2 regions of the Dechloromonas aquae genome follow, and region 2 is predicted to be linked to the other one. Evidence: riboswitches for the same ligand, from Rfam matches in the RefSeq annotation. Region 2 holds a riboswitch; the other holds the start of a gene.

Region 1 (15,328 bases), 490 kb from region 2:
CGCGCGTGACGCCGACCTTCTTGCCCTTGAGGCCCTGGATGTCCTTGATCCCGGTCTCGCTACCGGCGACCAGGCGGGCGCCGCCCTTGGCAAAGCCGGCGACGGTGACGATGGACACGCCGTTGGCACGGCCGGCGATGGCGCCGTCCGAAGCCAGCGCGGCGATGTCGATTTCACCGGCGACGATGGCCGGCATGATGTCCGGCCCCTTGGGGAACATCCGCTCCTCGACCTTGAGGTTGTACTTGCCGCAAGCTTCCTTCATGTACGACACCGCGCCGTAATGCGCGAACTTGAGGTTGCCCAGGCGCACCACATCCGGCGCCTGCGCCGCCGCCGGCGCGGCAAAGGCCAGTGCCAGCGCGGCCAGCAAGCTGCAGTTCAGGGTTTGTGCTTTTTTCATGATCGACTCCTCCAGTGGAAAACAGGTCTCCTCCCATTGCAGGAGCCGTGCCACCTCGGTGCTTTCGATGCAAGTGACTGATTTTTGATGAATTCCACGGTCGACCGTGGAACAGGGCAGAAACCGGTCTGTGTGGAATTGGCGACGGCCGGGCCGGGCGCTGTGCGGAAAATCGCACAGCGGGGGCGGCAGAGTGCCGGATCGCCTTATGTCATAATTCAGGATGCTTATGCGAGATGTATTGCGCGACCTGGCCGCCTTCCCCCTTACGCCTCGCCGCCCCGCCGGGCGGCGGTTTTTTGCCTGGAACGCCGAATGAAAAAACTGTTGCTCTACGCCCTGTTGCTGCTGGTGGGCTGGAAGTTGTCGCTCAAATTCCTCAACGCCGCACCACCACCGCCCCCGGCCGAACCCGACGAGCCCGCCGCCGTCAGCCACAGCGCACCGGCCGCCCCCAGCCGCGCCGCCGAGCTACCGGCCGCACCCGAGCCGCTTGCCCCACCAGCCGCCACGCCGCCGGCCTGGCGCAGCGAATCACCGAGTCAAAACTTCCGCTGCGACGGACGCACCCACTGCTCGCAAATGACCTCCTGCGCCGAAGCCACCTACTTCCTCAAAAACTGCCCGAATACCAAGATGGACGGCGATGGTGATGGCGTGCCGTGTGAGCAGCAGTGGTGCGGGTGAGGGGGGGCAGATTCCTGTTGTGAAATCGCTGGTGGCAGATCACAGGAGCCCGTGTTCTTGACTGGTTCGAGTCGTTCTTCGGCGGTTCTGTGTCGAGGTGGAAGGGGGACGGCTGGTGGTTGGGGAGGCTGGCTGTTTGTTGCGGTTGATCTATGGCTGTTCGTTGGCCAAAGCAGTCGATAATCTATCGTCCAATATCTGATGGCTTTACGTCGCTTTGTTGCCGTTCAAATTGGAAACATCCCCGGGGCATTTATCTGCTTTTGCCAATCAGCCCACAAGATGTATGCAAATTCAATTTTTGTGCGTAGATATAATGTGAGAGAATTTGCCAAACTTGGCAATCCAAGAGCAACATCGGCAAGGACCGTGAAATGGCAGACCATAAAGACGAAATACTGACCCTTGAAGAAGTTGCTGCCTACCTGAAAGCAGGCAAGCGAACTGTTTACCGGCTCGCCCAGCAAGGCGATATACCCGCCTTCAAGCTCGGCGGGACATGGCGTTTTCGCCGTGACGAACTGGATCGCTGGATTGCCGCCAGTATCGAAAATAAAACAAAGCAAGGGGAGTGCTGATGCGTCATTTCCATACCTTTAATCATTTCATGCAATACGCAGGGAACCGCCGTGTCTCGACTTACTGACCTGCTGGCTCGTACCAAGGCCAAGGATGCACAACTAGGTGCCGACCTGGAACGGGAGTTTAAAGCTCTGTCTTCACGACTACCTTTCGGCCTGAACTTTGAGCGCCACAGCCCCGAAGCCGTTGAATTACCGCTACGCCCAATTCGAAAGGGTGACAAGGTTCGCGTCCTTCCCGAGCGAGGGGCGACCAAGAAGGGCGATCAGCGCCTATGGCAAGTCAAGGCTATTCACAAGGCCAAGAACATCGCCGATCTAGAGCTACTGGGCTCGGCTGAAGTTGAAATGCAATCCGTCGCGCTAGATGATCTGGTAGTCGTAGCCGAATTCCGCGACACGATTTACCCGGGCCTAGTCAGTACCGGCAAGGTAGAACGAGGTGGCGACAAGCCATTTCATACGGTCATCAATGGTGAGAACTACCATGTGCTCAGGGCGTTGACCTACACACACCGTGGCAAAATAGATGCCATTTACATTGACCCGCCTTACAACACCGGCGCGAAGGATTGGAAATACAACAACGACTACGTTGAGGGTGATGATCTCTATCGTCACAGCAAGTGGCTGGCGATGATGGAGCGGCGTTTGCTGGTGGCAAAGGAGTTGCTGAATCCGGCGGACTCGGTGCTGATCGCGACCATCGATGAGAAAGAATACCTGCGTCTTGGACTGCTACTCGAACAAATATACGAGGGCGCCAAAATTGAAATGGTGTCTTCTGTCATCAATCCAAAAGGAACAGGCAGGTCCGGTGATTTTGCGCGGACCAACGAGTTCCTTTTTTTCGTGCGATTTGGATCTGCGAAAGTAGGCGGCATGCCTGATGATGCAGATGTAGGGGCCGAGGTTGGCTGGGAGACTATGCGTCGACGTAATCTCGCTTCTGTCCGCGGCAGAAAGGGGAAAGGCGCTTGTGGGCCTAATCAGTTTTTCCCAATCTTTGTAGATGCCAAGACGGGCGCAATAGTCGGGCGCGGTAACCCATTGCCGCCTGATACCTTGCGTGAAACCATTGCCCCCCCCGAGGGGGCTGTAGCTGTATTTCCCGTTCGTCCCGATGGCACAGAAATGAATTGGGAATACACAGATTCCGCTTTTGACAATTGGTGGCCAAAGGGTTTTATCCGCGCAAACGGCAGAAAAGATGAGCCGCAGCCTTACATCATTCAGCATCTACCCAATAAAGCCAGAAAAGAAATTGCCGCTGGTACGGCTGTTATAGAGAGAAGACGTGAAGACGGTTCTGTGGTTGCGAAGTATGTTGACGCAACTTTGAAACACGTGACAACGCAATGGGATTTCACATCGCACAGTGCTGAGCACGGAGGAACGGGAATACTGAAATCTGTTATCCCTGAGCGAAGGTTTCCATTCCCGAAATCTTTGTATGCTGTTGAAGACTCCCTTCGTTTTTTTGTAGGGGGGAAATCCAATGCCATCATCCTCGACTTCTTCTCCGGTTCCGGCACCACAGCCCACGCCGTAATGCGTCTGAACCGTCAGGATAGCGGTCACCGCCAGTGCATTTCGGTGACAAACAATGAAGTGGCTGCCGATGAGCAGAGAGCACTGCGTGAGCAGGGCTTGCGCCCTGGTGATGCCGAATGGGAAAAGCATGGCATCTGTGACTACATCACCAAGCCCCGCGTTGCCGCCGCGATCACGGGCAAGACGCCAGATGGCGAGCCAATCAAAGGCGACTACAAATTTACCGATGAATTCCCAATGGCCGACGGGTTCGAGGAAAACGCCGAATTCTTCACGCTGACCTACGAGGCCAAGAGCGCAGTCAATCACAACCTGGCCTATGCCCGCATTGCACCTTTGTTGTGGCTGCGGGCTGGAGCCCAAGGTCGGCGCATCGACAAACTGCCTGCCGAGGGCTGGGAAGTGGCTGACAACTACGGCTTACTGACGGAAGTGGATCAGGCCACGCCATTTATCCACGCTGTGAGTAAAGAAAGCCTGCGCGTTGCTTATATCGTTACCGACGACGACCGCCGTTTCCAGGCCATTGCCAAGCGCTTGCCTGATGGCGTCGAGCCCGTGCGTTTATACGAGTCCTATCTGACCAATTTCAGCTTCACAAATGGGGAGTAAGGCATGAAGTTCACCCTCAAGGACTATCAACGCGACGCAGTGCGCGATGCCTTGTCCAATCTAAGAAAGGCCCGTCGTCTCTGGCAGGGGGAGTCCGACAAGACTGCATTTTCTCTGACCGCCGTTACGGGTGCGGGTAAAACCGTTATGGCGGCTGCCGCGTTTGAAGCCTTGTTCCATGGCGATGATGAATTCAACTTTGATGCCGATCCCGGTGCCGTGGTGATCTGGTTCAGCGACGACCCATCTTTGAATGAACAGACCCGCTTTCGCCTGATGGAAGCCAGCGACCGCATCAATCATACCGATATGGTTGTGGTGGAAAACACCTTCAATCGTCCCAGATTCGAGGCTGGGAAAATCTACTTCCTCAACACGCAGAAGCTAGGCAAGAACAGTCTGCTGGTACGAGGCTTCGACCAAGAAGAACTGGAAGCCAAAGCAGGCAACCTGCTACCGGAAACCCGTCCCGATCTGCGGGCCTACACAATTTGGGACACGATCAAAAACACCATCGAAGACCCAGAGCTGACGCTTTATCTGGTATTAGATGAAGCACATCGCGGCATGGGCAACGCTACGCCGAAGGAAAAGGGGACCATCGTTCAGCGCCTCATAAATGGAGCTGGCGGCGTGCCTGGCATTCCCGCAGTTTGGGGCATCTCTGCGACGGTGGAGCGTTTCAACAAAGCCATTGAGTTCGCTGGCAAGCACATCAAATTGCCGAACGTCGTGGTAGATGCGTCCAAGGTTCAAGAGTCCGGCCTCATCAAGGATACGATCTTGCTGGATATTCCAGATGAAGTCGGGGATTTCGATACCGTGCTGGTACGGCGCGCGACCGACAAACTCAAGGAGTCGAGCACCGCTTGGGCGGAGTACGCCAAACAGCAAGAAGAGGCGCACGTTGTTGTTCCACTGATGGTGTTGCAGGTTCCCAACACGCCCGACCCGAATGAAATAGGGCGCGCGCTGGATACCATCTTCGAGCGTTCCCCCGAGTTGCCAGCTACCAGTGTGGCCCATGTTTTTGGCGAACATACGACACAGCGCTTCGGCAACCGCGACGTGCCGTACATCGAACCCCAACGTGTGCAGGAATCGACCTGGATTCGAATTCTGATTGCAAAGGACGCAATTAGCACCGGCTGGGATTGCCCTCGCGCTGAAGTGATGGTGTCATTCCGAGCTGCCAGCGACCGCACCCACATTACTCAGTTGCTGGGGCGCATGGTGCGATCTCCGTTGGCACGCCGTATCCCTGGCAACGATCGATTGAATGCCGTGGACTGTCTGCTACCGAAGTTCAGCAAGAAGACAGTGGAAGAAGTTGTCGATGCCTTGATGACGGGCGACGATTCGGCACCGCCTTCGGGGCGCATTCTCATCGACTATGTTGAGTTGAAACCCAACCCAGAAGCATCGGTAGCAGTTTGGGATGCCTTCGAGTCTCTGCCATCACAGACCCGCCCGCAACGCGGTGCGAAACCGGCGAAACGATTGACTGCGCTGGCACATGAATTGGCGTCCGATGACATCCTTCCTCGCGCAGGCAGACAGGCTCATGCCGAGATGCATAAGGCGCTGGACACTTTTCAGGAAAGTCAGAAAGAGAAGATTGAGGCAAAGCGCAAATCGGTGATGACCGTGGATGGCAAGACGGTAATCGCCGACATGAAGGGCAAGGCAAAGAGCTTTGACGATTTCTGGGAAGACGCCGATGTAGCGGTGATTGACGATGCCTTTAGGCGCGCGGCACGCATTTTCAGCCCGGACATTGCCCGTACCTACGTCGAGCATCTGGCGAAGAAAGTTGCAAGCGTTGACGACGACCCCGAGGAATTCTTGGAGGCCATCGTGGAGGCTCGTGTCACCGTAGCTGGCCTCGGGCTGGTTACAGAGGTGCAGGCTTACTTTGATGCAGAGGCTGACAAGCTGGCAAAGGCGTGGCTGACGGCTTATGCATCACAGATCAAGGTGCTCAGCGACGACAGGAAAGAATCTTATCGGCAAATCATCGAGATGAGCACCGAGCCACAGAGTGTCAATTTGGCAAAACCCGAATCCCGCTACGAGGCAACCAAAGCACGCGAAAACGACAAGGAAATTGCCTTCCCAATCTGGAAGAACCATCTGCTTTGCGACAAGGATGGGAAATACCCCACTGAGTTTAAGAGCAGTTGGGAGCCCGCTGTTATTGAGGCAGAGATGAGGCGCACCGGCTTCCAATTCTGGTATCGGAATCCACAACAGCCGGGGCAGTCATCGCTAGGTATCGCCTACGTGGAGGATGAGCAATACCAAATCGTTCGCCCCGACTTTATCTTCTTCGCCGAGCAGGACGGCAAGGTAGTGGTGGATTTAGTCGATCCTCATGGCTTGCACTTGGCTGATGCCCTTCCAAAGCTGAAGGGGCTGGCAACCTATGCTGAACTCTATGGCGGTGCTTACCGGCGTATTGAGTCCGTTGCAGAAGCGTGTGGCAAGTTGCGTGTGCTGGACTTGAAGCGCCCTGATGTGCGCCAAGCTATCAAGGAAGCAAGCAGTGCGAAGGGGCTATACGAGGGCACGTGGGCCAGCGACTATGACTGAACGGCAGTTAAACGGTGTGCTGCCGCCATAGCCTAGCTGCTGGCTCAATGTCAGCAAAGGCCGAGCTCTTTGAATAGCCTCTACGGCCGCTTTCTGGGCTAAGCAGCTTCCTCAATGGCAGCGATCGGGTCAAGCATCATTCCGGGCAGTGTGGGCTTTTCGGTTCATCTCCGCCAGCCTGCAGAGTTCGGCGCCCTTTTAGTAAATTCGTACATCCGGTATCGCCCCCGCCAACACTCCCACAAGCCCGTTACTGCTTCAGCTTCGTCGAGTACTGAGTCCAGCCCAGTATTGGGCGGCAGCTTTGTTGCAGGCGCGGGTGAGGGTCGGTTTTTCTCATCAAAGACTGGATGATCAGCTGTTTGTTAAACCTAACTTGCAAAAGTTTTAATAAGGAATGCTTTGTTAAAGCTTTCCCCTGGCCTGATTGGCTGGATGGCCGCTGGAAGCCTCCCCAGGCAGGGTGCTGCAAGCCGGCGGAATGCGGTACCCTGCAGCCCTTGCTGAGTCGTGGCGGCGGTTTTTTGCTTCTGCCACGGTCGACCGTGGATTTGACGTTTTTTTCTGCCGACTGCGCGGTCGGTGGCGGGAGGAGAGCGCGATGGATGTCTTGAGTGACGAGCAGCGGCTGCAGTCGGCAAAAACCCTGACCACGGTGTTGTATGCCTTGTACGCGGCTTCCTGCCTGTTCGGGGTGACGGCGGTGGTGGCGATCATCGTCAATTACGTCAAGCGCGACGATGTGCTCGGGACTTATCTCGAAAGCCATTTTCGCTGGCAGATTCGCACCTTCTGGTTCGGGCTGCTGTGGATGGCTGTCGGCTGGCTGACTTTCATCCTGCTGGTCGGCTGGCTGGTGCTGGCGGCCAACGGCATCTGGCTGATCTACCGGGTCGTCAAGGGCTGGCTCTACCTCAACGACGGCAAGCCGATGTACCCGTAGCCCGCTGCCGGCTCAGGCGGGCCGCTATTGCGTGGCGCGGCTTGGGTAGTGGGGCAAGGGTGGCGGTGCGTTCCGGCATCGCTTTTTTGTTTGCCGGAACGATGCCGGGGCTGCGCCTTGCCGAACGGCAGCGGCGGCCAAGGTGGCGTGCCTGGCCGGGGTGTTTGCCGGGTTGGCCTGCCCGGCGCCGGCTTGAGCCGGTTTTACTCCCAGCGTTGCGCGTAGCTGAAGGTCGGCAGCCGCCAGGCGCGGTGTAGCGCCAGCATGCGGAAGCTGAAGCCGGCGGCAAAGCAGAGCAGGACATTGCCGTTGCGCTCCAGTCCGAGGGCTTGCAGCGCCAGAAAAAGCAGGCAGACAGCCAGCGAGACGCTGGCGTAGAGTTCGCGGCGGAAGACGACCGGCACCTGGTTGCACAGCACGTCGCGGATCACGCCGCCGCTGATGCCGGTGAGCATGCCGGCCATGACCGCGATCAGCGGCGAGTAGCCGAGTTTTTGCGCGATGCTGCAGCCGATCAGCGAAAAGGCGACCAAGCCGAGCGCATCAAGGCTGAGGAAGAGATGCTTGAGGTGATGCAGGTGGCGGGCGACCAGCGGCGTCAGCAGGCCGGCACCTAGCACCAGCGCGACGTATTCCGGGTGCTGCGTCCAGCCCACCGGAAAATTGCCGAGAATCACGTCGCGCAAGGTGCCGCCGCCAAGCGCGGTGACAAAGGCAATGACGGCGACCCCGAAAATATCCATTTGCCGGCGCCCGGCGGCCAGGGCGCCGGAGATCGCCTCGGCGGCAATCGCAATCAGGTAGATGCCGGGCAGGATGTCGACCGTGGTCAGGGGGGCGAGGGCGGTGACGACGGCGCCGGAGGGCGACCAGGGAAAGGCAAGGACGGGCATGGCAGGGCTCACAGGTCAGGGCCGGCCGCAATCGCGGTGCCGGCAGCAGGGTGGTGCTTCTCCCCCTGTCCTTTTACCTGAGAGTTTCGGCACCAGGTGCCTGCCCCTTCGGTGAGTCCCGCACCGCAGCGGCGGCCGGCTTCTCTCCAGTTAGCGTAACGGTCCTGCGGTTCCTGAGCCTGAGCGATTATGGGAGTTTGCGCCTTCGGCGGGGCTGTTGCAGCCCGCTCTCCCGCAGAGGCGGCGATTATCGGCAAACGCGGCGAGCCGCGTCAAGCGGGGAAGGGCGCAAGGTCGATTTGTCAGAATTGGTGCTTACTGCCATTGCTGGCGGTCAGTTTTGACCGGGGGCGGGTAAAAGCCGGCGGCCAGGGGCGGGAAAGAAAGCTTTGTTTTTTGTTTTGTTAAATTTAATCAATGGGTTGTGATTGTGTTCTTGATTCTGGCATGGCTTGTGCAAAAGGCTGGGGGTGGTTTGTGTTTGATCCATCACTCAACGACAGAAACAGGGAGAACGCATCATGGCATGGGAGTTGTTGCTGACCTCGGATATCGGCTTGCTGAGCTTGTTTACCATCGTCTTCATCCTCGGGATGGCGTGGTACATCGGCGGTTATGCGCTCAAGCACATGAAGGAAGACGCCGCCAGGAATTCCGGCGCCGGGCCGCTCACTCGCTGAGCGGCGCACGGTAAAGAACGACCGATCCCCCTTGGTCGTCCAAAGGAGGGCGACTTTCGGTATCTGCTGTGCTGCGGGCTTCCCCCGCGTGCCTACTCCTCCCAGGGGCACGCGGCAAGCATCCCCCGCTGGCGAAGCGACTGAGCACAGCCGATCCGGAGTCGCCCGGCCTTTCCCGGGAGGGGATCAGAGGGAAAAATGCCCGTTGTCACGGTCGACCGTGACAACGGGCATTTTCTGTTTTCCGGTGTTCCGGTTGGCGGTTCTGAGCGGAGTGCCGGATACGCCAAGCAGCATCAGCGTGTTGTAGTCATAGGCGGAATCGATTGCGCTGGTCGGGTATTCGACGCTGTTGTCGCCGTGCAGGATGAAGCCGAGATCGGCGGGCAGGGTGTCGCTGGCACTGCCGTTGCTGCCGCCATCCCCGCCTGTCAGCGTGGTCGAGCCGGCCGGCAGGTTGACGCTACTACATTAGCGTTGGCCGTTGGGGAACTATAGCTCCCCCGGGGAAAGACAGTGTGTCTTGACCATAACTTACTGACCGGATGGGGAAAACAGTCGTTTGTCATAATTCCGGGTGGCTGCTCAGGCCTGGCGTTTGCTCGCCGGGCGCTTGCTGCTGCGCGGTTTCTTGTCGCTTTCGCCGGCGGCCTTGGCCGGGATGCGGGTCGGGTCGACCTGCTCCAGCCAGATCAGGGTGTCGATGTAGGACATGAAGCCCTGCAGATAGTCCGGGGCGACCTCGCGCATCACTTGCAGGCTGCGCAGCACCAGATGCTGCGAGTTCATCGGGCCGGCGTTTTCCGGGGCCTGGGCCAGGGTTTGCGTCAGTTGCTGTTCGGTGCTGAGGCGTGACCAGGCGTCGCGGAAATAGGCCACCGCCTTGAGTTCCGGTGCGGCGGTGCTTTGGCCGATGGGCAGCGGCGCGCTGCTTTTTTCGCTATTTCCACGGTCGACCGTGGAAATACGGGATTTTTGCTCGGCAAAGGGGAGGTCAGGCAAGGCCTGCTCGCCGATGTAAGCCAGCAGTTCGGCGAGCGGGCTGGCGGGTTCGGCCACGGCCGTTGCGCTGGCGGCCGGAGGGGGCGCCGTCGCGGCCGCTTGCATTTGCTCGATTTGCGCCGTCAGCGCTTGCAGGCGGGCCTGCAGTCGTTCCTGAACGATGCCTGGCTGGGCTTCGGCAAGACGGCTCAGCGCCTGGCGGCGGGCATAAGGCAGCGGGGCCAGCCGGGCCGCCGGGTTGTCTGGTGCTGCCGTCGGGGCCTGGGCGAAGACCTCGGCAGGGCTGTCGCCGGGGGCCGGAGAGGGCGCGGCGAACGAGGCTGTGGCTAGGGCTTGGGTGGCTGATTCAGTGGTCGGGGCAGCCGGTGAATGGTCTGCTGAGTTGGCTGCTGAATCGGTCGCTGAGCTTGCAACCGAGTTTGTCGCTAACTCGGCTGGCAAGCCGGCCGGCCGTGCTGGCGGTGATTCTGCCTGGGGTTCAGCCATGGTTCGGCTTCTCGCTCGGGCTCGATTTGGGTACCGGCGCCATTTCGACCCGGCGGTTTTTGGCCCGCCCCTCGGCGTCGCTGTTGGCGGCGACCGGCTGCTGTGCACCGAAGGCGGCGGCAAAGATCGCGTCGGCCGGCACGCCTTCCTCGATCAGCGTGCGGGTTACGGTCAGCGCGCGCTGGGCCGAGAGCTCCCAGTTGTCGGCAAATTTGCTGTTGCTGCCGCGCACCGGCATGTCGTCGGTGAAGCCGCTGACCATCAGCATCTGGCCGCTGGCGCCCAGGTAGGCGGAAATTGGCGCAGCCAGGCCTTTCAGCACCTGCCGGCCTTCCGGCTGCAGGTGGTCGGAATTGAGCGCGAAAAGCACGTTGCCGCTGATCCCGATCTTGCCGTTGGCGAGGGTCACCCGGCCCGAGGCCAGTGGCCCGGCCAGCGCCTTTTCCAGCGCCAGGCGACGTTGTTCTTCCTGCTGGCGCTTGGCGATTTCGGCTTCCAGGCTGCTCACCAGCTCCAGCTGCACGCCGAGCACGCCGACCAGGATCAGCACGAAGGCGCCGAGCAGGCCGGACATCAGGTCGCCGAAGACCGCCCAGACCGGCGTCGCCTCCAGTGCGTCGGATTCGTGGCCGCTATCGATGCCCTGCATGCTCAGGCCTCGGCGTTGAGCGCAGCGGTGCCGCTGGCCACGCGTTGCAGGTCATCGACCATCTTCTTCTGCGAGAGGATGCTGAGGTCGATGATTTCGCGGGCCTGCGCGACGTAGTAGGCAAGTTGCTCGTCGCTGCGGGTCAGCGACTTGGCCAGCGCGCCTTCGATCCGCTGTAGCGTGCTCATCATCTTGTCGTTCGATTCGGCAAAGCGGTTCACCGCGCTGTCGAAGGCAGCGCCCAGGCTGGCCACTTCGAGCGCGCCGCCGGCGATGCCAGCGCCGATCTCGACCAGCTTGCCGGCTTCGCTGCCGACCTGTGCGGCGAATTGCTGGCCGCTGCGTTCGAGCAGCCCGGCGGCGGCGCTGACCAGCCCGTCGATGGCGGTGCGTTGTTCGGTCGAGGCATGGTTGATCGCGTCGAGCAGGCTGCTCAGGGTTTCCATGATCCGCGTCCGCTCGGCGAGCAGGCTGTTGTCGCGGGCGATGCTCGCCGACAACTCCTGGCGTAGTTGGCCGATCACCTCGGCGGCAGCCTTGGGTGCTTCGGCGGCGGTCTGCATCAGTCGGGTGACTTCGCCGATGGTGGTTTCGCTTTGCGCCTGCGTCGCAGCGATCAGTCGCTGCGCTGTTGCGTCCAGGGTCTGCGTCAGCTGCAGTTGCTGTTGCCGCGCGGTTTCGCCATGGCTTTCCCATTGGCCGGCGAGTTGCCCCGCCAACTGGCCGATGGCTGCGCTGATCTGCTGTTGGCGGCTGGCTTCGCCGGCTGCCCAGTCCTGCTGCCAGGTGGCTTGCTGGTTCTGCAGTTCCCCGAGCAGCGCCGCGCAGCGTTCGGCAAAACTCGCCGCCAGCGCGCTCTGGGTCTGGTCAAGGCTGGCGCAGAGGCGGTCGCTGGCCGCCACGTGCCGCTCCAGCGCGCTGTTCCAGGTGTTGCTGACCTGCGCGGCGGTGGCGGCAAAGTGCTCTCCGATGCCGGCTAACTGGCCGGCGATCTGTTCGCCGAGTGCCAGTTGCTGCGCCTGGCCGCTGTCGATCAGCGCGCCGTGGCGGGCGAGCAGTTCATCCTTGAGCGCGCGCTGGCTGCTGGCGACGGCTGCGAGCAGGGCTTCCGCCTGCTGGCCGAAGCGGCTGCTGAAAGCCAGTAGCGTGGTCGCGAGTTGTTCGCGGTTGTGCGTGTGGTCTTCGCTTTGCGCGGCCAGCGCCGTTTGCCAGTGGTTTGCCAGCTGGCTGACGGTGGTGTCGAGGTGGCTGCTCAGTGCGCTGAGGTGCCGGTCGAGGCTGGCAGCCAGCTGCTGCTGGCGTTCGGCGGCGGTACTGGCGAGCGCCGCGTGGGCGCTGCCTACTGAGTCGAGCAATGCCGCGCTACGCCCGGCGAAGCTGGCAACGATCTGCTCGACGCTCCGTTCCAGGCCGTCGCTCAGCGCCGCAAACCGCTCGCCCAGGCGCTCGGCCAGCGCCTGCTGCTGTTCGCGGCTGGCGGCCAGGAGTTCGGCTTGCGCCTGCGCCGAATCGCGCTGCCATTGCTGTTGCTGTTCGGCCAGGCTGGCCAGCAGCGTGCCGGCGCGCCGCTCCAGATTTTCGCTATAGGCGTCGAGGCTGGCCTGGTTGGCGGCTTGCTGGCTGGCAGCGCCGGCCTCTTGCCGGGCCAGCGCGGCTTGCCACTGCTGCCCGAGTTCGCCGGCGGTTTGCGCAAACCGCTCGGCGGCTTCGCCCAGCTGGCCGTGCACGCTGCCGAACAGGCGCTCGTGCAGGCGCTGGTTTTCGTCGGCAATCCGGCCCATGGTCGCGGCGACCACCGGCTGGATGGTTTCGGCGGCAACGCTGGCGCTGTCGCGGAGGCTGGTTTTCAGCGATTGGTCGACCGAGTGCGCGAGCTCGGTGTACAGCGTTTTTGCTTCGGCGTGGAAGCGCTCCTGGCCGCTCAGCAGGCGTTCGCCCAGCTGGCGCTGCTGTTCGCTCATCTGCACCAGCAGGGTGTCGAGCTTGCCGACCAGTTCCGGCAGCGATTGCGACTGAGCCTGCAGCGCCTTGAAGGTTTCCTGGCGCTGATGAGTCAGCGAAAAGTCGCGCAGGACGCCGGCAATGCGGCTGTCGAGCAGTTGCCCGACTTTCTGCCGGTCGCGCCGGCACAGCGCCGAAATCAGGCCGAGCATGGCCGAGGTGGCGACCCCGGCGACCGAGGTGCCGAAGGCGACGCCCAGGCCCTTGACCGGCGCCGCCAGCGCGGCGCGGATGGTCTGCAGGTCGGTGGTGCTTTCCAGCGCCAGGACCGCGCCATTGAGCGTGACCACCATGCCGAGAAAGGTGCCGAGCATGCCGAGCAGGACCAGCAGGCCGACCAGATAGGGCGCCAGGTGCGGGCCAGGTAGCGCCACCCGCTCGCCCTCGATGCGCAGGCGGACCGTATTGCGCAGTGCCGCCGGCACCTGCTGCAGCCATTCGCCGAGGTGGCCGAGATCGTCCGGAATGTTTTCCAGCGCCGTCGCCAGACCCTCGGTCTGGCGCTGGAAGCGGCGCATTTCGAGGGCGCCGGCCAGATAGACGGCGAGAATCACCAGCGTGACCGCCAGCGCCAGCAGGCTGCCGCCGAGATAGCCGGCTGCGACCCAGAGTGCGGCCAGCAGGCCGAGAACAAAAGCGGAAAGGGCGTAGTTGCGGTTCATGGTGCGGGGTTCGGGTTGGCTTCGCCGGGGCCGAGCGCGGCGATCAGTCCGGTGATGGGTTTGAGGCGCAGGTCGAGTTCGGCCAATAGCACCGCCCGGGTGTCCTGGCAGAAGGCGTGCAGCCAGCTGCCGGCGGCGCTCCAGGTGGCGGGGTTGTCGCTGCCATCGACGAGGCGGGCGCGGTGTTCCTGGTAGCGCTGCGCGAAACGCTTGGCGAGCAGGATCGGGATATTGGCGAGCAGGTTGCGTTCGCGGGCCTGCAGCGATTTTTCAAAGGCAGCGTCGAGTTCGGCCAGTTGCTGCTGCCCGGCGTTGCCGCTGGCCAGTGCTTTGCGTGCCTGGTTGCGCAGGGCGCCGAGGGTGGCCGCCAGTTCCCGCTGCTGTGCCAGGTAATAGCGGTGGTAGGGCGAAAAGTCGGCGGCGCTCTCGGCGCTGGCTTCGGGCAGGGGCGTTGGAAAGCGGTGGCGGCCGCTGTCGTTGCCGAAAACGCCGTCGTGGGTAATCGCCTTGCTCAATTGCTTGCGCGCTCGCGCCAGTTGCGCTTGCAACTCGGTGGCGGCCGGGTGGGCGAGGGCGCAAGTCGTCGCCCCGGTTCTGCCGTTGAGCACCGAGGAAAGGTTGAGAGCGTCAGTGAAATCCAGCCATTGCCCGAGTCGTTCGCCGAAATCGTATTTGAAATCAATGGGATTGCTTACGGTTTCAGAAAGGATGCGAACGAGGTCGGCGCGATTGAAAGTGGCGCGCTGTAATCCACGCGTCATGCGCGAGACCGATGTCGAATTCAGGAAAGGGGGCAAGGCTACTACAACTTGGCCGCGCGGTCAGCGTGCCGTGGCGTCGCAACAGGGCGCGCGTGGTCGCCGTGCCGTGGTTTTCCGGCCAGTTTGCGCGGCGGGCGGGGCGGGGCTCGGTTATAATCCCGCCTTTCGCGAAAACCCCCTGATTTCTCCTCATGGCCGACATCCTTTGCCTCAAGGGCGATACCGCTCTTTCCGCTTTCCGTCTGCAACGCCTGCAAGCCCGCCTGACCGCTGCCGTCTCCGACATCGAGTCGGTCGCCGCCGATTACTGGCACGTCGTTGCGCAAAAGCGCCCGCTGACCGCCGACGAGCGCGCCAAGCTGGCGCAACTGCTGGAAGAGCAGCCGGCCGGCGAGGACAAGGGCCAGTTGTTCCTGGTCGCGCCGCGCATCGGCACCATTTCGCCGTGGTCGTCCAAGGCCACCGACATTGCTTTCAACTGCGATCTGGAGCCGGCCATCGAGCGCATCGAGCGCGTCGTTGCCTACCACGTCGTGGTCAAGGGCGGCCGTGCGCTGAGCGCCGACGAGCAGAAGATCGTGGCCGGCCTGCTGCACGACCGGATGACCGAATCGGTACTCGCCGGTTTCGCCGAAGCCGGCGAACTGTTCCGCCATTTTGCCCCCAAGCCGCTGTCGACCGTGGATGTGCTGGGCGGCGGCAAACCGGCGCTGGTTGAGGCCAACGGCACGCTGGGCCTGGCGCTGTCCGACGACGAAATCGACTACCTGCTTGACATCTTCAGCAAGGCCGGCCGCAACCCGACCGACGTTGAACTGATGA
Region 2 (15,328 bases):
AGGTCTGCTTGCGCGTCAGCGTGATCTTGTTGTTCGGCGACTGATCGCCATGGGCGCGGCGCAGGTAGTCCAACAGCTTGGCTTTATCCTGGTCGGTCAGGGTGTCGCTGGCTCCCGACTTGCCGACACCGGCCTTGCTCAATTGCTCAAGCAGGGCCGAAACCGGCATTTTGAGTTCGACGGCAAATTGTGAAACGGTTGTTGCTGACATGCTCGTTACCTCCCCCTCACTCGAACCAATGAGCACGTGCCTTGAGGATCAATTCCTTGGCGCGGGTCTCGTCGATCCCGGTGATTTCCATCAGTTCATCCACGGCCAGTTCGGCGAGGTCGTCGCGCGTCTTGACTTCGTGGCCGGCCAGCTTGGCCGCGATTTCCTTGCTCATCCCCTCCAGACCAATCAGGTCTTCGGAGACATTCTCCAACTGTTCTTCGGTGGCAATAGCTTCAGTCAGCAACACATTGCGCGCACGATTGCGCAATTCATTGACCAGTTCCTCGTCCAGGCCGTCGATTTCCAGCATTTCGGCGAGCGGCACGTAGGCCACTTCCTCCAACGTCGAGAAACCTTCTTCGATCAGCAGATCGGCCAGTTCCTCGTCGATATCCAGTTTTTCCATGAAGGTTACGCGGGTTACCGCGTGCTCGGCCTCAGCCTTCTTCTCGGATTCATCCTGCGTCATCAGGTTGATCGTCCAGCCAGTCAGCTCGGAAGCCAGGCGGACATTCTGGCCGCTACGACCAATTGCGATCGCCAGGTTGTCTTCGTCGACGACCACGTCCATCGCATGCTTTTCCTCGTCAACCACGATCGACGAGACTTCGGCCGGCGACAGCGCGCCGATCACGAACTGGGCGGGGTCGGCCGACCACAGCACGATATCGACGTTCTCGCCGCCGACTTCGTTGCGCACAGCAGTAACGCGCGAACCGCGCAGACCGACACAGGTACCGATTGGATCAACCCGCGGGTCATTCGATTTGACGGCGATCTTGGCGCGCAGACCGGGATCACGAGCGCAGGCTTTGAGCTCCATCAGGCCATCGGCGATTTCCGGCACTTCCAGCGCGAACAACTGGATCACGAATTCCGGCGCGGTGCGCGACAGAATGATCTGAGGACCACGGGCACCACGGTCAACACGCAGCAAATAGGCTTTTACCCGGTCACCGACGCGCAGGTTCTCTTTCGGAATCATCTGGTCGCGCGGCAACAGCGCCTCGACCTTACCGGCTTCAACGATGGCATTACCGCGCTCCATGCGCTTGATCGTGCCGGAAACCACGTGCTCCTTGCGGTCCAGGAAGTCCTGCAGGATCTGTTCACGCTCGGCATCGCGGATCCGCTGCAGGATCACCTGCTTGGCGGCTTGCGCACCGATCCGGCCGAAGTCAATCGGCTCCAGGGGTTCTTCGAGAAAATCACCGACTTCGATTTCACTGTCGTCCTTTTGCGCATCCGACAGCGGAATCTGCAGATATTCGTTGACGTACTCGTCGTCAGCAACGACTTGCCAGCGACGGAAGGAGTCGTAGTTCCCGGTATTGCGATCAATCGAGACCCGGACATCGGCCTCGTCGTGAATGCGTTTTTTGGTCGCCGAAGCCAGCGCCAATTCCAGCGCGCCGAAAACGATTTCCTTGTTGACGTTCTTTTCGCGGGCCAGAGCATCGACCAGCAGCAACATTTCACGGCTCATGGGCTAAAACCTCCTGGTACTTCAGTCGAAACGCGGCACCAGACGTGCCTTTTCGATATTGGTGAATTCGAGTTCCACGTCTTCCTGCTTGCCGTCCTGCTTCAGGCGCAAAGCAACCTTGCCGCCCTCGCAACCAAGCAGCTCGCCCTGGAAATTGCGGCGATTGTTCTGGGGAATGCGAATCTTGATCTGAATATCCTGGCCGGCGAAGCGGGCAAAATCAGCCTCTTTCTTGACCACGCGATCCATCCCCGGCGAGGAAATCTCAAGCCGGTCGTAATCGATATTCTCGACCTCGAAGAGGCGGGTCAGCTGATTGGACACCTTGGCGCAATCCTCGACGTCGATCCCGCCCTCGCGCTCCGGTGCGTCAATGAAGACACGAATGGTGCGCGCCCGAGGCGACATTTCGACGTCGACCAGCTCGTAACCCAGGCCGGTCACGGTCGTTTCGATCAGAGAGTTCAAATCCATAGCCACAAATAAAAAATGGGCGAAACGCCCACCCCAGAGTAAAAGATGATGCCTTGCCACCCCGTCGCAGACACGCAAAGGACGCAGCAAGTGGAACAAACCCACGGATTATAACGGTTTTTTAATCTTCCGTAAATGTTGCAGCGGGAAAACAGGGGCTGCGACCACCGCCACACCCCCTTGCATCGCTTAGCCGTTCTGCGGCGACGGGCTTGCCGCCAGGACCTTGAGCAATTGCTTGATCTCGGCCTCATTGAGTTCGCGGCAGCGCCCGCGCTTTAGCTGCGGCGGCAGCACGAAGGGACCGTAACGCACCCGGATCAGGCGGCTGACCGTGCAGCCAACCGCCTCGAACATCCGCCGTACTTCGCGATTGCGCCCTTCAAAAATAGTCACCCGATACCATTTGTTCGCTCCTTCGCCACCGGCATCGACCAGGGCGCCGAAATTGGCCGGGCCGTCTTCCAGTTCGACGCCGTTGAGCAATTGCTGCTGCGCCTCCATGGTCAACTCACCCAGAACCCGCACCGCGTACTCACGGACCAACTGCGAGCTCGGATGCATCAGTTTGTTGGCCAGATCACCAGAGGTGGTAAACAGCAACAGCCCCGAAGTATTGAAATCGAGACGCCCGACGTTGATCCAGCGCCCACCACGCATCCGCGGCAATGCGGCAAACACCGAGGGACGACCATCCGGATCGTCGCGCGAGACGATCTCGCCTTCCGGCTTGTGATACATCAGCACGCGCGGCGGGCGGGAACTGCCGGTAAAGCGAATATTGATCAGGCGACCGCCGATCTTGACCTTGTCGGTCGGCACCACGGACTGGCCGAGGTGCGCCACCTCACCGTTGACGCTGACCTTGCCGGCCGCAATCCACTCTTCCATTTCGCGGCGCGAGCCGACCCCGGCCTGGGCCAGAATCTTTTGCAGACGCTCTGGCTTGGCCTCCGGCAAGGGCTTGCCATTGCGGCCGATGTTGCCGCGATGCGCCCGTCCGGTCGGTGGCGGCTTGCGATTACCACGCTGCGGCGCAGCAACAGCGGCCGAGGTGGAAGGTGCGGCCTCGCCACCGTCGTCCGTGACATATTCACGGTCGACGCGGCTTTCGCCCTGATTTTCCCTACCGGGCGTCTTCGACGACGGGCGGAAGGGGGTACGTTTGGCCTTCATGCTTCAAGCTCCAGGTTTTGTGCGATCTGTTCCAGCGGCGGTAACTCACTCACCGAACGCAAGCCCAGATCATCAAGAAATTGTTTGGTCGTCGCCAGCAAGGCCGGACGCCCGGGTGTTTCACGATGCCCGACGACATCGATCCAGCCACGCTCCTCCAGCGTCTTGATCACATTGCTATTGACCGTGACACCGCGAATCTCCTCGATGTCGCCGCGGGTCACCGGTTGACGGTAGGCGATGATTGCCAGGGTTTCCAGTACCGCCCGCGAATATTTCGGCGGCTTTTCCGGATTCAGCCGTTCAAGATACGGCAAATACTCGGCTCGGGTGCGGAAACGCCAACCCGAGGCCAGCTGGACCAGTTCCACCGGCCGTTCGGCGTATTCGCCGCGCAACTGGTCAAGCAGCTTGCGCAGCAGGTCGGTCGACACATCCTCGTCGAACATCTTGCGCATTTCCAGCGGCGTCATCGGCTCGCGTGCCGCCAGCAGTGCCGCCTCCAGCACCCGCTGAATCCGCAACAGATCGAGTTCAGCTGACATCATCGTCCTCCGGCAACGGCGCCGGTTCGCCGTCGCTGACGTTCACATAGATCGGGGCAAAGGCCTCGGTCTGGGTGATTTTGATCAGTTTTTCACGCCCCAGCTCAAGCATTGCCAAGAAGTGGACCACCAGTCCTGGCACGCCCATTTCCGGATCGAAAATATCCTCGAAACGGACAAAACCGCCACGCTCCTGCAGGCAGCGCAGGATGATCCCCATGTGCTCGCGCACCGAGAGTTCCTCGCGGCTGATTTTGTGATTGCGGCTCAGCTTGGCCTGGCGCACCACCGCCATCCAGGCTTCCTTGATGTCGTCGAGCGACACCTCGGGGAGACGGACCAGCAGCGATTTCTCGACCAGGGTTTCGACCCAGAAGAACTCGCGCTCGGCCTGCGGCATTTCGTTCAGTTTCTGCCCGGCCAGCTTGATCTGCTCATATTCCATCAAGCGGCGGACCAGTTCGGCGCGCGGATCTTCCGCTCCCTCGCCTTCTGCCGCCTTGGGCCGGGGCAGCAACATCCGCGACTTGATCTCGATCAGCATCGCCGCCATCACCAGATATTCGGCTGCCAGTTCGAGATTGCTGGCACGCATCGCTTCAACGTAATCGAGGTACTGGCGGGTCAGCGGCGCCATCGGAATGTCGAGGATATCGACGTTGGCCTTGCGGATCAGGTAGAGCAGCAGGTCGAGCGGCCCTTCGAAGGCGTCGAGCATGACCTCAAGCGCATCCGGCGGGATGTAAAGATCCTGCGGCAACTGCTCAAGCGGCTGGCCGTAGATGCGCGCCACCGGCAGCAGCAAATCGGGCTGCACAAAGCCCTCGGGGAAGTGCACCACTTCCCCGGGATTTTCTTCTTCCAGCAGGTCGACCGTAGCCGCCGTCATCTCAGCTCGCAGCCCCCCGCCCCTGACCGCGATAGTGCAGATAGAGGTTGCGGAAGTAGATGATCAGGCCGAGCCCCTGACCGAAAATGAATACCGGATCGTTGCGATGCACCGCATAAACCGTCAGCACCACACCGCCGGCAATGCTGAAATACCAGAAGGCAACCGGCACGACAACCCGCCGTTCCTTCTCGCTCGACCACCACTGCACCACGAAGCGCATCATAAACAGGCCCTGGCCGCCAAAGCCGACAGCAATCCAGATCAGCGCCTCCCAGTCGTAACCAAATATCATCCGTTATCGCCCCAGGTTGCCATCAGTCGTAAGCCAGGCCCATTGCCTCGCGCACGTCACGCATCGTCTCGCGGGCGTACTCGCGAGCCTTCTCGCAACCGTCGGCAACGATATTGCGAACCAGCACCGGATCATCGAGATACATCTGCGCCCGCTCGCGCATCGGCGCCTGCTCCTTGAGGATGCCCTGGATGACCGGCTGCTTGCATTCGATGCAACCGATACCGGCGCTCTTGCAGCCCTGCTCCAGCGTCGCCCGGGTGGCTTCGTCGGTATACACCTGGTGCAACTGCCACACTGGGCAGCGTGCCGGATCGCCCGGATCGGTACGGCGCACGCGGTTGGTATCGGTCGGCATCGACTTGATCTTCTTGGCCACCGATTCCTCGGATTCGCGCATGGTGATCGTGTTGTGATACGACTTGGACATTTTCTGACCATCGAGACCCGGCATCTTGGATTCCGGGGTCAGCAGGTAGCCAGGCTCGACCAGAATCATCTTGCCGGTACCTTCGAGATAGCCGAACAGCCGCTCACGGTCGACTGCCGACAAATGCTGAATTTCGTTGAGCAGCGCCTTGGCCTGCTCGACCGCCTCCTTGTCGCCGTTCTGCTGGAAGCGCGTGCGCAATTCCTCGTAGAGCCGCGCCTTCTTGCCGCCCAGCTTCTTGACTGCTTCCTTGGCCTTATCCTCGAAACCCGGTTCGCGGCCGTACATGTGGTTAAAGCGGCGAGCCAGTTCGCGAGTGAATTCGACGTGCGGAATCTGGTCCTCGCCGACCGGCACCTTGTCGGCGCGATAGATCAGGATGTCGGCGCTCATCAGCAGCGGGTAGCCGAGGAAGCCGTAGGTGGTCAGGTCCTTGCCAGCCAGCTTTTCCTGCTGGTCCTTGTAGGTCGGCACCCGCTCCAGCCAGCCGAGCGGCGTCATCATCGACATCAGCAGATGCAGTTCGGCGTGCTCGGGCACCTTGGACTGGATGAACAGGGTCGCCTTGTTGGGGTCGACGCCAGCCGCCAGCCAGTCGATCAACATGTCCATTGACGACTTCTCGATCCCCTGCGGATTGTCGTAGTGGGTAGTCAACGCGTGCCAGTCGGCGACAAAGAACAGGCAGGGATACTCGTGCTGGAGCTTGACCCAGTTCTTGAGCACCCCGTGATAGTGGCCGAGGTGCAAGGCGCCGGTGGGGCGCATGCCGGAAAGGACTCGTTCTGCGTACATGATGAATTCGGTCGAAAAGTAAAAAAGCGAAAAACCCGGAAATGGAAAGGCGGATTCAGTAGAGTCCGAACAAGGACTCGATGCCGCGCGCGGCAAAGCGCACCAGCGGATTCATGATCGCACCCAGAATATCGGTAAACAACAACAGTAACAGGATCGGAAAGCCCCAGCGCTCCAACTGGGCAAAACGCCAGGCCAGCGCATGCGGCAGCAGGCTGACCGCAATCCGCCCGCCGTCAAGTGGCGGCAGCGGCAGCAGGTTGAGGACCATGAGAACGCAATTGGTGACGATCCCGATCTTGCTCATCTCGGTCAGCGGCAAGGTAAATGCGTGCTCCGGCATGACCCAGGCCAGCTTGAGCAAGGCAGCCCAGCACAGCGCCATGAACAGGTTGGCCAGTGGCCCGGCTGCCGCAACCCACAGCATGTCGCGCTTGGGCTGGCGCAGGCGACCAAAGTCGACCGGCACCGGCTTGGCGTAGCCGAACAGGAAGGACCCGCCGGAAAACAGCAGGATCGCCAGGGGCAGGACAATGGTGCCAAGCGGATCAATATGGCGCAGCGGATTGAGGCTGATCCGCCCCAGCTGCCAGGCTGTCGGATCGCCAAAATGGCGTGCCGCGTAGCCATGCGCCGCTTCGTGCAGGGTGATTGCAAAAATCACCGGCAACGCGGCAACTGCAATCATCTGGATCAGCGCATCGAAGTCCATTGCAAATTACTCCAGTCCGAACGGCGCCAACGGCCCGCGCCCGGCCCGCACCAGCTCGGCGGTACCGCTGCTCAGGTCGATCACCGTAGTCGGCTCGGTGCCGCAGTGTCCGGCATCGAGAATCCAGTCGATCTGATCCTCCAGGCGATCCTGAATTTCCCAACCTTCGGTCAGCGGCGCCTCGTCGCCCGGCAAATGCAAGGTACAGGTCAGCAGCGGCTCCCCCAATTCGGCAAGCAAGGCCAGCGCCACCGGATGATCGGGGATGCGCAGGCCGATGGTCTTGCGCTTGGGATGCATCACCCGGCGCGGCAATTCCTTGGAGCCTTCAAGGATAAACACGTAGGAACCCGGCGTCGTCGCCTTCAGCAGCCGATACTGGACGTTATCGACGCGGGCATAGTTGGCGATTTCGGAAAGATCGCGGCACATCAGCGTCAGATGGTGACGGTCGTCGATCTGGCGGATCAGGCGAATCCGGTCGAGTGCATCCTTGTCGCCGAGATGGCAGCCGAGCGCATAGCAGGAGTCGGTCGGCAAGGCGACGATCGCGCCGTTGCGAATGAATTCGACGGCTTGCACCAGCAGGCGCGGCTGCGGATTTTCAGGATGGATATTGACGACGCGGGCCATTGAACGGGAATAGGTAAAAGAGGAAAACCCAGAAGCTTATACGGAGATCGACAAATGCGACACAGCAACCGGTACTGCAGCTAGCGGAACAAGCGCCAGACCGGCTTCAGATCAAGCGGCAATTGAGCGACGCGACCAAGGTCGACATAACTTTCTTCCGGCCCATGAAAGTCCGATCCGCGCGATGCGTGGAAAGCGTAGTGCCGGGCCAACCGGGCAAAATGCAGCACATGGTCAGGCGAGTGACTGCCGCTGACCACTTCGATCCCCTGCCCGCCAAGCGCCTTGAAGTCATCGAGCAAGCGCCGCATGTCGCCTCCGGACAGTTTGTAGCGCCCCGGATGCGCCACCACCGCCACGCCGCCGGCTGCTGTAATCCAGCCCACCGCCTCCTCCAGCGTCGCCCAGCGATGATCGACATAGCCCGGCTTGCCCGGCGTCAGGTAATACTGGAACACACCGCCAACATCCTTGGCGATGCCGATCGAAACCAGGTAGCGGGCAAAATGTGCACGCGAAATCAGGTCCGGATTGGTGGCATAGCGCAGTGCCCCTTCGTAGACGCCGGGGATACCGATTGCCGCCAGGGCTTCGCCCATCCGCCGCGCCCGCTCGACCCGCCCGAGGCGCAAAGCCTCCAGTCCGCCGGACAAATCCGGATGCGCCGGATCGAAGCCGACACCGACGATATGAATCGGCGTGGTCCGCCACTCAATCGAAATTTCCACCCCCGGCACAAAGGCCAGCCCGCAATCGGCAGCGGCAGTCGCCGCCTCGGCAAGCCCGCCCAGCGTGTCATGATCGGTCAGCGCCCAGCAATCGACGCCATTGGCCGCCGCCCGACGCGCCACCTCGCCCGGCGGCAGCAAACCGTCGGAAGCGGTCGAATGACAATGGAAATCGAAATTGGCAGGCGTCACGGAAAAATCACGGCAGGGCAAAGGTTTATTTTATCACGAAGGTCCGGGCATCCCCGGCAGCCGGCAGCCGCGACGAATGGCGCAAATACCGGGGGCCAGCGGCAGCACATTCAGCCACCCCCAAAATGAGTAATCCACCCTTTGGAGATGCACCACGAAGGGGGGCAGCCGCAGCCAGTTGCTGCGAAAGTGCAACACCTACTCGATCGCCCAGTACCTCGGCATCCCGCAGGAAACCGCCCGGCGCAAGATTCGGCTGCTGATCGATCGTGGCTGGGTACTCAAGGAGAGCGACGGTTCGCTGATCATTTCTGCCGCCTGCGAGGCCGAATTCAAGCAGGAGTTCATTACCGAAACCATGCGCGATTTTGTCAGCACGGCGCGCGCGGTCTTTTCCATGCTGGGAATCGAAGTCAAACCCGAGCTCCTTCCATCGGCCCCACAGGCGCCCGAACAGCCATGAGTGCGAACAGATGAAACAGCGGCCACTGCGCGCCCTGATCGTTGACGACCTGAACGTCATTCGCCACATTTTGATGCTGACTCTGAAAAACCACGGCTTTGAAGTCATGGGCGCCAGCGAAGGCCGGGTCGCACTCGACTGGCTGGCAAAAAAACGCTTCGATCTGGTCCTCTGTGACTGGAACATGCCGCGCATGAATGGTAGCGAACTGGTCACCGCAATCCGGGCCAGGCATAAGGACATTCCCATCATCATGGTCACAGCCGAGGGCGACCCCCAACTGGTCAAGGAATTACTGGCCCTCGGGGTGAATGGCTACGTTATCAAGCCATTCCGGATTGACACCCTGCTCGCTGCAGTCAGAAAAATCTTTCCCGACCTGGAATAACCCACTCCCCCCTCACCATGAAAATCGACATTTCCAGCCAGGTCAGCAATCACCAACTGACCATCCGGATCGCCGGTCACTTTACTTTCCTGGCCCACGGCGAATTCAGGAAGTCATTTCAGGGTTTGCTGAACGAGCAGATCGCCGAAGTAACGCTCGACTTCGCCGGACTCGACTACATCGACAGTTCGGCGCTGGGATTGCTGCTGACTTTGCGGGCTGCGGCTGAAAAGCTGCCGCGCAAAATCAGGATCATCAACAGCCCCCCCAAGGTCAAAGGCATCCTCAAGATCGCCAACTTCGAGCGTCTCTTCGACATCGCCTAGCCCGCCGCCACCAACGCTCCCCAAGGGGAAAACGGCATACGGGCCAGTGACCGTAAACCATGCCGCAAACGCTGCACTCAGTCGCGGAAATAGGGTTTGAATTCCGCCGCCGGCTCGCGCTCGGAATAGATGTAGAGAACCACCCCATTCGGGTCCTGCACGGCAAAACCGCGGTCACCCCAGGGGTGATCTTCGAGTGGTACCACCGGCGTCAGGCCCGAGGCCATCAAGGCAGCGAATTCGGCATCGACATCGGCAACGCAGAAGTTGTAGGTCAACCCGGCCGGGTTGCATGGCGGCTGCTCCGGCTGCGGCGCCATGAACTGCAACGAGGCGCCGGAACCGAACTGTAGATTGACGTACCAGCCGCAATCGAAGGTGACCCGGGCGGCAAAGTGGCGCAGATAAAAATCGCGGGATGCCGCAACCTTGTCGGTAATGATGCACGGAGACAACGCTGTCGCTTGCATGATCACTCCTCTGTTCCGGGGGCCACGAAACCGGCCACCCGCTCTTTACAATGCCGCCAGTCTATTACAAATGCGTGCGCAGGACAGCGCACGTCAGCCGGGCCATCACTTTGGCAAAATTTGGCCGACAGCCACGGTCGACCGTGAAAGTCGCTGTTTTTTCCCTGCCCGCCACTGGCCATTGTGCTCGGGCAAGCTCCGCCTGCGCGGGCGGTTGCCCTCCCCCGGCTTTGCCGCTATAGTGCGCCCCGTTCTGTGGGAGAGCGCGGAGACCGCCACGGTCAACCGCCGCCGAAGGCGCAATTTCACCCGAAAACGCTCAGGCAAAAGGACCGCACAACTGCCGGCATGCCGGTAAAACTCTGGAGAGCGGCGTCAACAGCGCCCACCGATGGGGCAAATCTCTCAGGTATCGAGGACAGAGGGGTGAAACGAAAAGATCCGGCTTGCTCCGGATGTTTCCGTTTCACCCCTTTTTTCGTTTCCCAAATGGCTTTTTCAGGCCGCGAAAGGATGGATATGCTGAAGAAAACGGTTCTCAACGCCGCGCACCGCGCGCTCAATGCCCGGATGGTCGATTTTGGCGGCTGGGACATGCCGGTCAATTACGGCTCGCAGATCGAGGAACACCACGCCGTGCGTAATGATTGCGGGATGTTCGACGTCTCGCACATGTGCCCGGTCGATCTGGTCGGCGCCGACTGCCGCGCCTTCCTCTCGCGCCTGGTCGCCAACGACGTCGCCAAGCTGACCGTCTCCGGCAAGGCGCTCTACTCGGCCATGCTCAACGACGCCGGCGGCGTGATCGACGACCTGATCATCTATTTCCTGACTGACACGAAGTTCCGCATCGTGGTCAATGCCGGCACCGCCGAGAAGGATCTGGCCTGGATGCAGGCCAAGGCCGCCGAGTGGAAGCTGGATGTCAGCATCAGCCAGCGCCGCGACGGTGAAAACAATCTCGGCATCATCGCCGTGCAAGGCCCGAACGCCCGCGCCAAGGTCTGGCAGGTGCTGCCGCAGGCCAAGGCCGCGACCGAAGGGCTGAAGGCCTTCTTCGCCGCCGAAGTCGACCAGTACTTCATCGCCAGCACCGGCTACACCGGCGAAGACGGCTACGAAATCATGCTCCCGGCCGCTGAGGCCGAAGGCCTGTGGAATGCGCTGAAGGATGCCGGCGTCGCCCCCTGCGGTCTCGGCGCCCGCGACACCCTGCGCCTGGAGGCCGGGATGAATCTCTACGGCCAGGACATGGACGAGACGGTTTCGCCGCTCGACGCCGGTCTGGCCTGGACCGTCGCGATGAAAGACGCCCGCGAATTTGTCGGTAAAGCGGCGTTGACCGCAAATGGCCAGAAACAGCAGTTCCTCGGCCTGATCCTGCTCGACAAGGGCGTGCTGCGCGGCCACCAGAAGGTGGTCACCGCCCAGGGCGACGGCGAAATCACCTCCGGCTCGTTCTCGCCGACGCTGCAACAGTCGATTGCGCTGGCCCGCCTGCCGCTCGGCGTGCAGATCGGCGACGAAGTCAGCGTCGATATCCGTGGCAAACTGCTCAAGGCCAAGGTCACCAAGCCGGTCTTTGCCCGCAACGGCAAAGCGGTTCAATAAGCTCGCAAGGCTTGCACAAAATCTCACCCATTCAGGAGAAAACCATGTCCAACGTCCCGTCCAACCTCAAGTACGCCGCTTCGCACGAGTGGGTTCTCGTCAATGACGACGGCACCGTCACCATCGGCATCACCGACCACGCGCAAGAAGCGCTGGGCGATCTGGTCTTTGTCGAACTGCCGGAAGTCGGCGCGCATTACGCCGCCGAAAAGGAAATCGCCGTCGTTGAATCGGTCAAGGCCGCTGCCGACGTGTACGCCCCGATTGCCGGCACCGTCACCGAAGTAAACCAGGCCGCCGCCGACGCGCCGGAAGCGGTCAATGCCGACGCCTACGCCGCCTGGCTGTTCAAGCTGAAGCCGGACAACCTGGCCGACGTCGACGCCCTGCTCGACGCCGCCGGCTACCAGGCTGTCGCCGACGCCGCCTAAACCCAGGCTTTTACCGGCGCTTTCGCCCGCGTTTTTGCCTGCATTTTTGCCAAAAGTCCCGGCGGACCGTGAACATCACCGATACACCGGGATTTTTCCGGCCACGGCAGGCCGCGCCTGCTGCCCGGCCGCCGCTGGCTGGCCCGAACCGGCGCCAACACCGCCGCGCAGGCCGCGACCACAGCAAACAGACTGAGCCCCCGCGCCGGCCCGCCGTTTAGCCAGACCTTTACCGCCCCACCTTGCGAGACCGAATTTCCATGAGCACGCCTTCCTCGACCCTGCCGCTTGCCGCGCTGGAACAGCACGACGAATTCATTCACCGCCACATCGGCCCCTGCGCTGCCGAAGCCACCGAGATGCTGGCCGCCATCGGCGCCGAGAGCATCGAACAGCTGATCGACCAGACCGTCCCGGCGGCCATCCGCCTGCCGGCCGACCTGCCGCTGCCCGCCCCCAAGCGCGAGCACGAAGCGCTGGCCGAACTGAAGGCCATCGCCAGCAAGAACGTGATCGCCCGTTCCTGCATCGGCATGGGCTATTACGACACGCTGACGCCCAAGGTCATCCTGCGCAACGTCATGGAAAACCCCGGCTGGTACACCGCCTACACGCCCTACCAGGCCGAAATCGCCCAGGGCCGCCTGGAAGCGCTGATGAACTTCCAGCAGATGGTGGTCGACCTGACCGGTCTGGAAATCGCCAACGCCTCGCTGCTCGACGAAGCCACCGCCGCCGCCGAAGCGATGACCATGGCCCGCCGCGCCTCCAAGTCCAAGTCCAACCGCTTCCTGGTCGACGCCAACTGCTTCCCGCAGACCATCGACGTGGTCAAGACCCGCGCCGGCTATTTCGGCTTCGAGCTGGTGATCGACACGGTCGACGCGCAAAAAGATCAAGAATTCTTCGGCGCCCTGCTGCAATACCCGGGCGACAACGGCGAAGTGCGCGACCTCACCGACGTGATCGCCAGCCTCAAGGCCAAGGGCGCCTGTGTCGCCGTCGCCACCGACCTGATGGCGCTGGTGCTGCTCAAATCGCCGGGCGCGATGGGCGCCGACATCGCCCTCGGTTCCAGCCAGCGCTTCGGCATCCCGATGGGCTTCGGCGGCCCGCACGCCGCCTTCTTCGCCACCCGCGAAGCCAACGTCCGCTCGATGCCGGGCCGCATCATCGGCGTCTCCAAAGATGCGCGCGGCAAGACCGCCTACCGCATGACGCTGCAGACGCGCGAACAGCACATCCGCCGCGAAAAGGCCAACTCCAACATCTGTACCTCGCAGGTGCTGCTCGCCAACATGGCCGGCATGTACGCCGTCTATCACGGCCCGCAAGGCTTGCAGACCATCGCCCAGCGCGTCCACCGCCTGACCGGTATTCTGGTCGAAGGCCTGAAAAAAGCCGGCGTGACCGTGTCGACCGTGAATTTCTTCGACACCGTGCAGATTCGCACCGACAAGACCGTCGCCGGCTACAACCTGCGTCCGGTGGCGCCGGGCGTGCAAGGCATTTCGCTCGACGAAACCAGCACCGCCGCCGATGTCGCCGCGCTGCTGCAAGGCCTCACCGGCCAGCAGTTTGATCTTGCCGCCCTCGACGCCGCCGCTGCCGCCAACAGCCCGCTGACGGGTCTGCTGCGCGCCGACGCCGTGCTCACCCACCCGGTGTTCAACACCCACCACACCGAGCACGAAATGCTGCGCTACCTGAAGGCGCTGCAGAACAAGGACCTGGCGCTCGACCACTCGATGATCTCGCTCGGCTCCTGCACCATGAAGCTGAACGCCACCAGCGAAATGATCCCGGTCACCTGGCCGGAATTCGGCGGCATTCATCCGTTTGCCCCGGCCGAGCAGACCGCCGGCTATCTGGAAATGATCGCCAGCCTGACCGACTGGCTGAAGACCGTGACCGGCTTCGACGCCATCTGCATGCAGCCGAACTCCGGCGCCCAGGGCGAATACGCCGGCCTGGTGGCGATTGCCCGCTACCACGCCAGCCGTGGCGAAGCCCACCGCAACGTCTGCCTGATCCCGAAGTCGGCGCACGGCACCAACCCGGCCACCGCCCAGATGTGCAACATGAAGGTCGTCGTCGTCGATTGCGACGACAACGGTAACGTCGATGTCGCCGACCTGAAGGCCAAGGCCGAAGCCCACGCCAAGGACCTCGCCTGCCTGATGCTGACCTACCCGTCCACCCACGGCGTGTTTGAAGAGGCGGTGATGGACATCTGCGCGATCATCCACCAGTACGGCGGCCAGGTGTACATGGACGGCGCCAACCTCAACGCCCAGGTCGGCCTGACCTCGCCCGGCTTCATCGGCGCCGACGTCAGCCACATGAACCTGCACAAGACCTTCGCCATCCCGCACGGCGGCGGCGGACCGGGCATGGGCCCGATCGGTCTCAAGGCCCACCTCGCCCCGTTCATGGCCGACCACGCCGTCACCCCGACCGGCGCTGCCGACCGCGTGAACAAGGGCCAGGGCGCGGTCTCGGCCGCTCCGTTCGGTTCAGCCTCCATCCTCAACATTTCGTGGATGTACCTGAACATGCTGGGCGGCGAAGGCGTCAAGAAAGCCACCCAGTTCGCCATCCTCAACGCCAACTACGTGGCCACCCAGCTCAAGGACCACTACCCGGTGCTCTACGTCGGCCGCCAGGGCCGCGTGGCGCATGAGTGCATCCTCGACATCCGCCCGATCAAGGCCGCCACCGGCATCGCCGAAATCGACATCGCCAAGCGCCTGATGGACTACGGCTTCCACGCCCCGACGGTCTCCTTCCCGGTCGCCGGCACGATCATGGTTGAGCCGACCGAATCCGAATCGAAGGCCGAACTCGACCGCTTCATCGCCGCGATGATCAGCATCCGCAAGGAAATCGCCCGCATTGAAGCTGGCGAACTGCCGGCCGACAACAACCCGCTGAAGAACGCCCCGCACTCGCAGGCGGACGTGATTTTGGGTGATAGCGAAGGCGAGTGGAACCGCCCCTATAGCCGCGAAGAAGCCGTCTTCCCGCTGGACTGGGTCAAAGCCAACAAGTTCTGGCCGAGCGTCAACCG

Evidence for each region. A riboswitch is a leader RNA that binds a small molecule or an ion and turns the genes downstream of it on or off. The one in region 2 is predicted to bind glycine.
Region 1: linked by a shared signal. The riboswitch ahead of VX159_RS08545 (trimeric intracellular cation channel family protein) and the one ahead of gcvT (glycine cleavage system aminomethyltransferase GcvT) in region 2 are both predicted to bind glycine.

Annotation. Positions count from the first base shown of each region.
Region 1 covers NZ_CP144212.1:1,870,540-1,885,867, reverse strand. Annotated here, with positions in the region: gene VX159_RS08575 (ABC transporter substrate-binding protein) at 1-403, opposite strand, end outside; gene VX159_RS08570 (excalibur calcium-binding domain-containing protein) at 719-1,090, shown strand; gene VX159_RS08565 (helix-turn-helix domain-containing protein) at 1,465-1,668, shown strand; gene VX159_RS08560 (site-specific DNA-methyltransferase) at 1,720-3,837, shown strand; gene VX159_RS08555 (DEAD/DEAH box helicase) at 3,841-6,429, shown strand; gene VX159_RS08550 (DUF4870 family protein) at 7,031-7,372, shown strand; gene VX159_RS08545 (trimeric intracellular cation channel family protein) at 7,576-8,190, opposite strand; glycine riboswitch at 8,423-8,510, opposite strand; gene VX159_RS08540 (DUF3149 domain-containing protein) at 8,787-8,945, shown strand; gene VX159_RS08535 (hypothetical protein) at 9,144-9,443, shown strand; gene VX159_RS08530 (DUF2894 domain-containing protein) at 9,531-10,433, opposite strand; gene VX159_RS08525 (OmpA family protein) at 10,426-11,082, opposite strand; gene VX159_RS08520 (DUF802 domain-containing protein) at 11,085-13,745, opposite strand; gene VX159_RS08515 (DUF3348 domain-containing protein) at 13,742-14,506, opposite strand; gene purL (phosphoribosylformylglycinamidine synthase) at 14,698-15,328, shown strand, end outside.
Region 2 covers NZ_CP144212.1:1,381,236-1,396,563, reverse strand. Annotated here, with positions in the region: gene infB (translation initiation factor IF-2) at 1-211, opposite strand, end outside; gene nusA (transcription termination factor NusA) at 228-1,700, opposite strand; gene rimP (ribosome maturation factor RimP) at 1,722-2,174, opposite strand; gene rluB (23S rRNA pseudouridine(2605) synthase RluB) at 2,364-3,350, opposite strand; gene scpB (SMC-Scp complex subunit ScpB) at 3,347-3,895, opposite strand; gene VX159_RS06325 (ScpA family protein) at 3,885-4,784, opposite strand; gene VX159_RS06320 (lipid-A-disaccharide synthase N-terminal domain-containing protein) at 4,786-5,079, opposite strand; gene VX159_RS06315 (tryptophan--tRNA ligase) at 5,102-6,304, opposite strand; gene VX159_RS06310 (site-2 protease family protein) at 6,360-7,016, opposite strand; gene VX159_RS06305 (L-threonylcarbamoyladenylate synthase) at 7,023-7,649, opposite strand; gene VX159_RS06300 (3',5'-nucleoside bisphosphate phosphatase) at 7,730-8,569, opposite strand; gene VX159_RS06295 (hypothetical protein) at 8,748-9,032, shown strand; gene VX159_RS06290 (response regulator) at 9,043-9,420, shown strand; gene VX159_RS06285 (STAS domain-containing protein) at 9,438-9,746, shown strand; gene VX159_RS06280 (VOC family protein) at 9,824-10,216, opposite strand; glycine riboswitch at 10,463-10,561, shown strand; glycine riboswitch at 10,569-10,648, shown strand; gene gcvT (glycine cleavage system aminomethyltransferase GcvT) at 10,736-11,827, shown strand; gene gcvH (glycine cleavage system protein GcvH) at 11,872-12,258, shown strand; gene gcvP (aminomethyl-transferring glycine dehydrogenase) at 12,519-15,328, shown strand, end outside.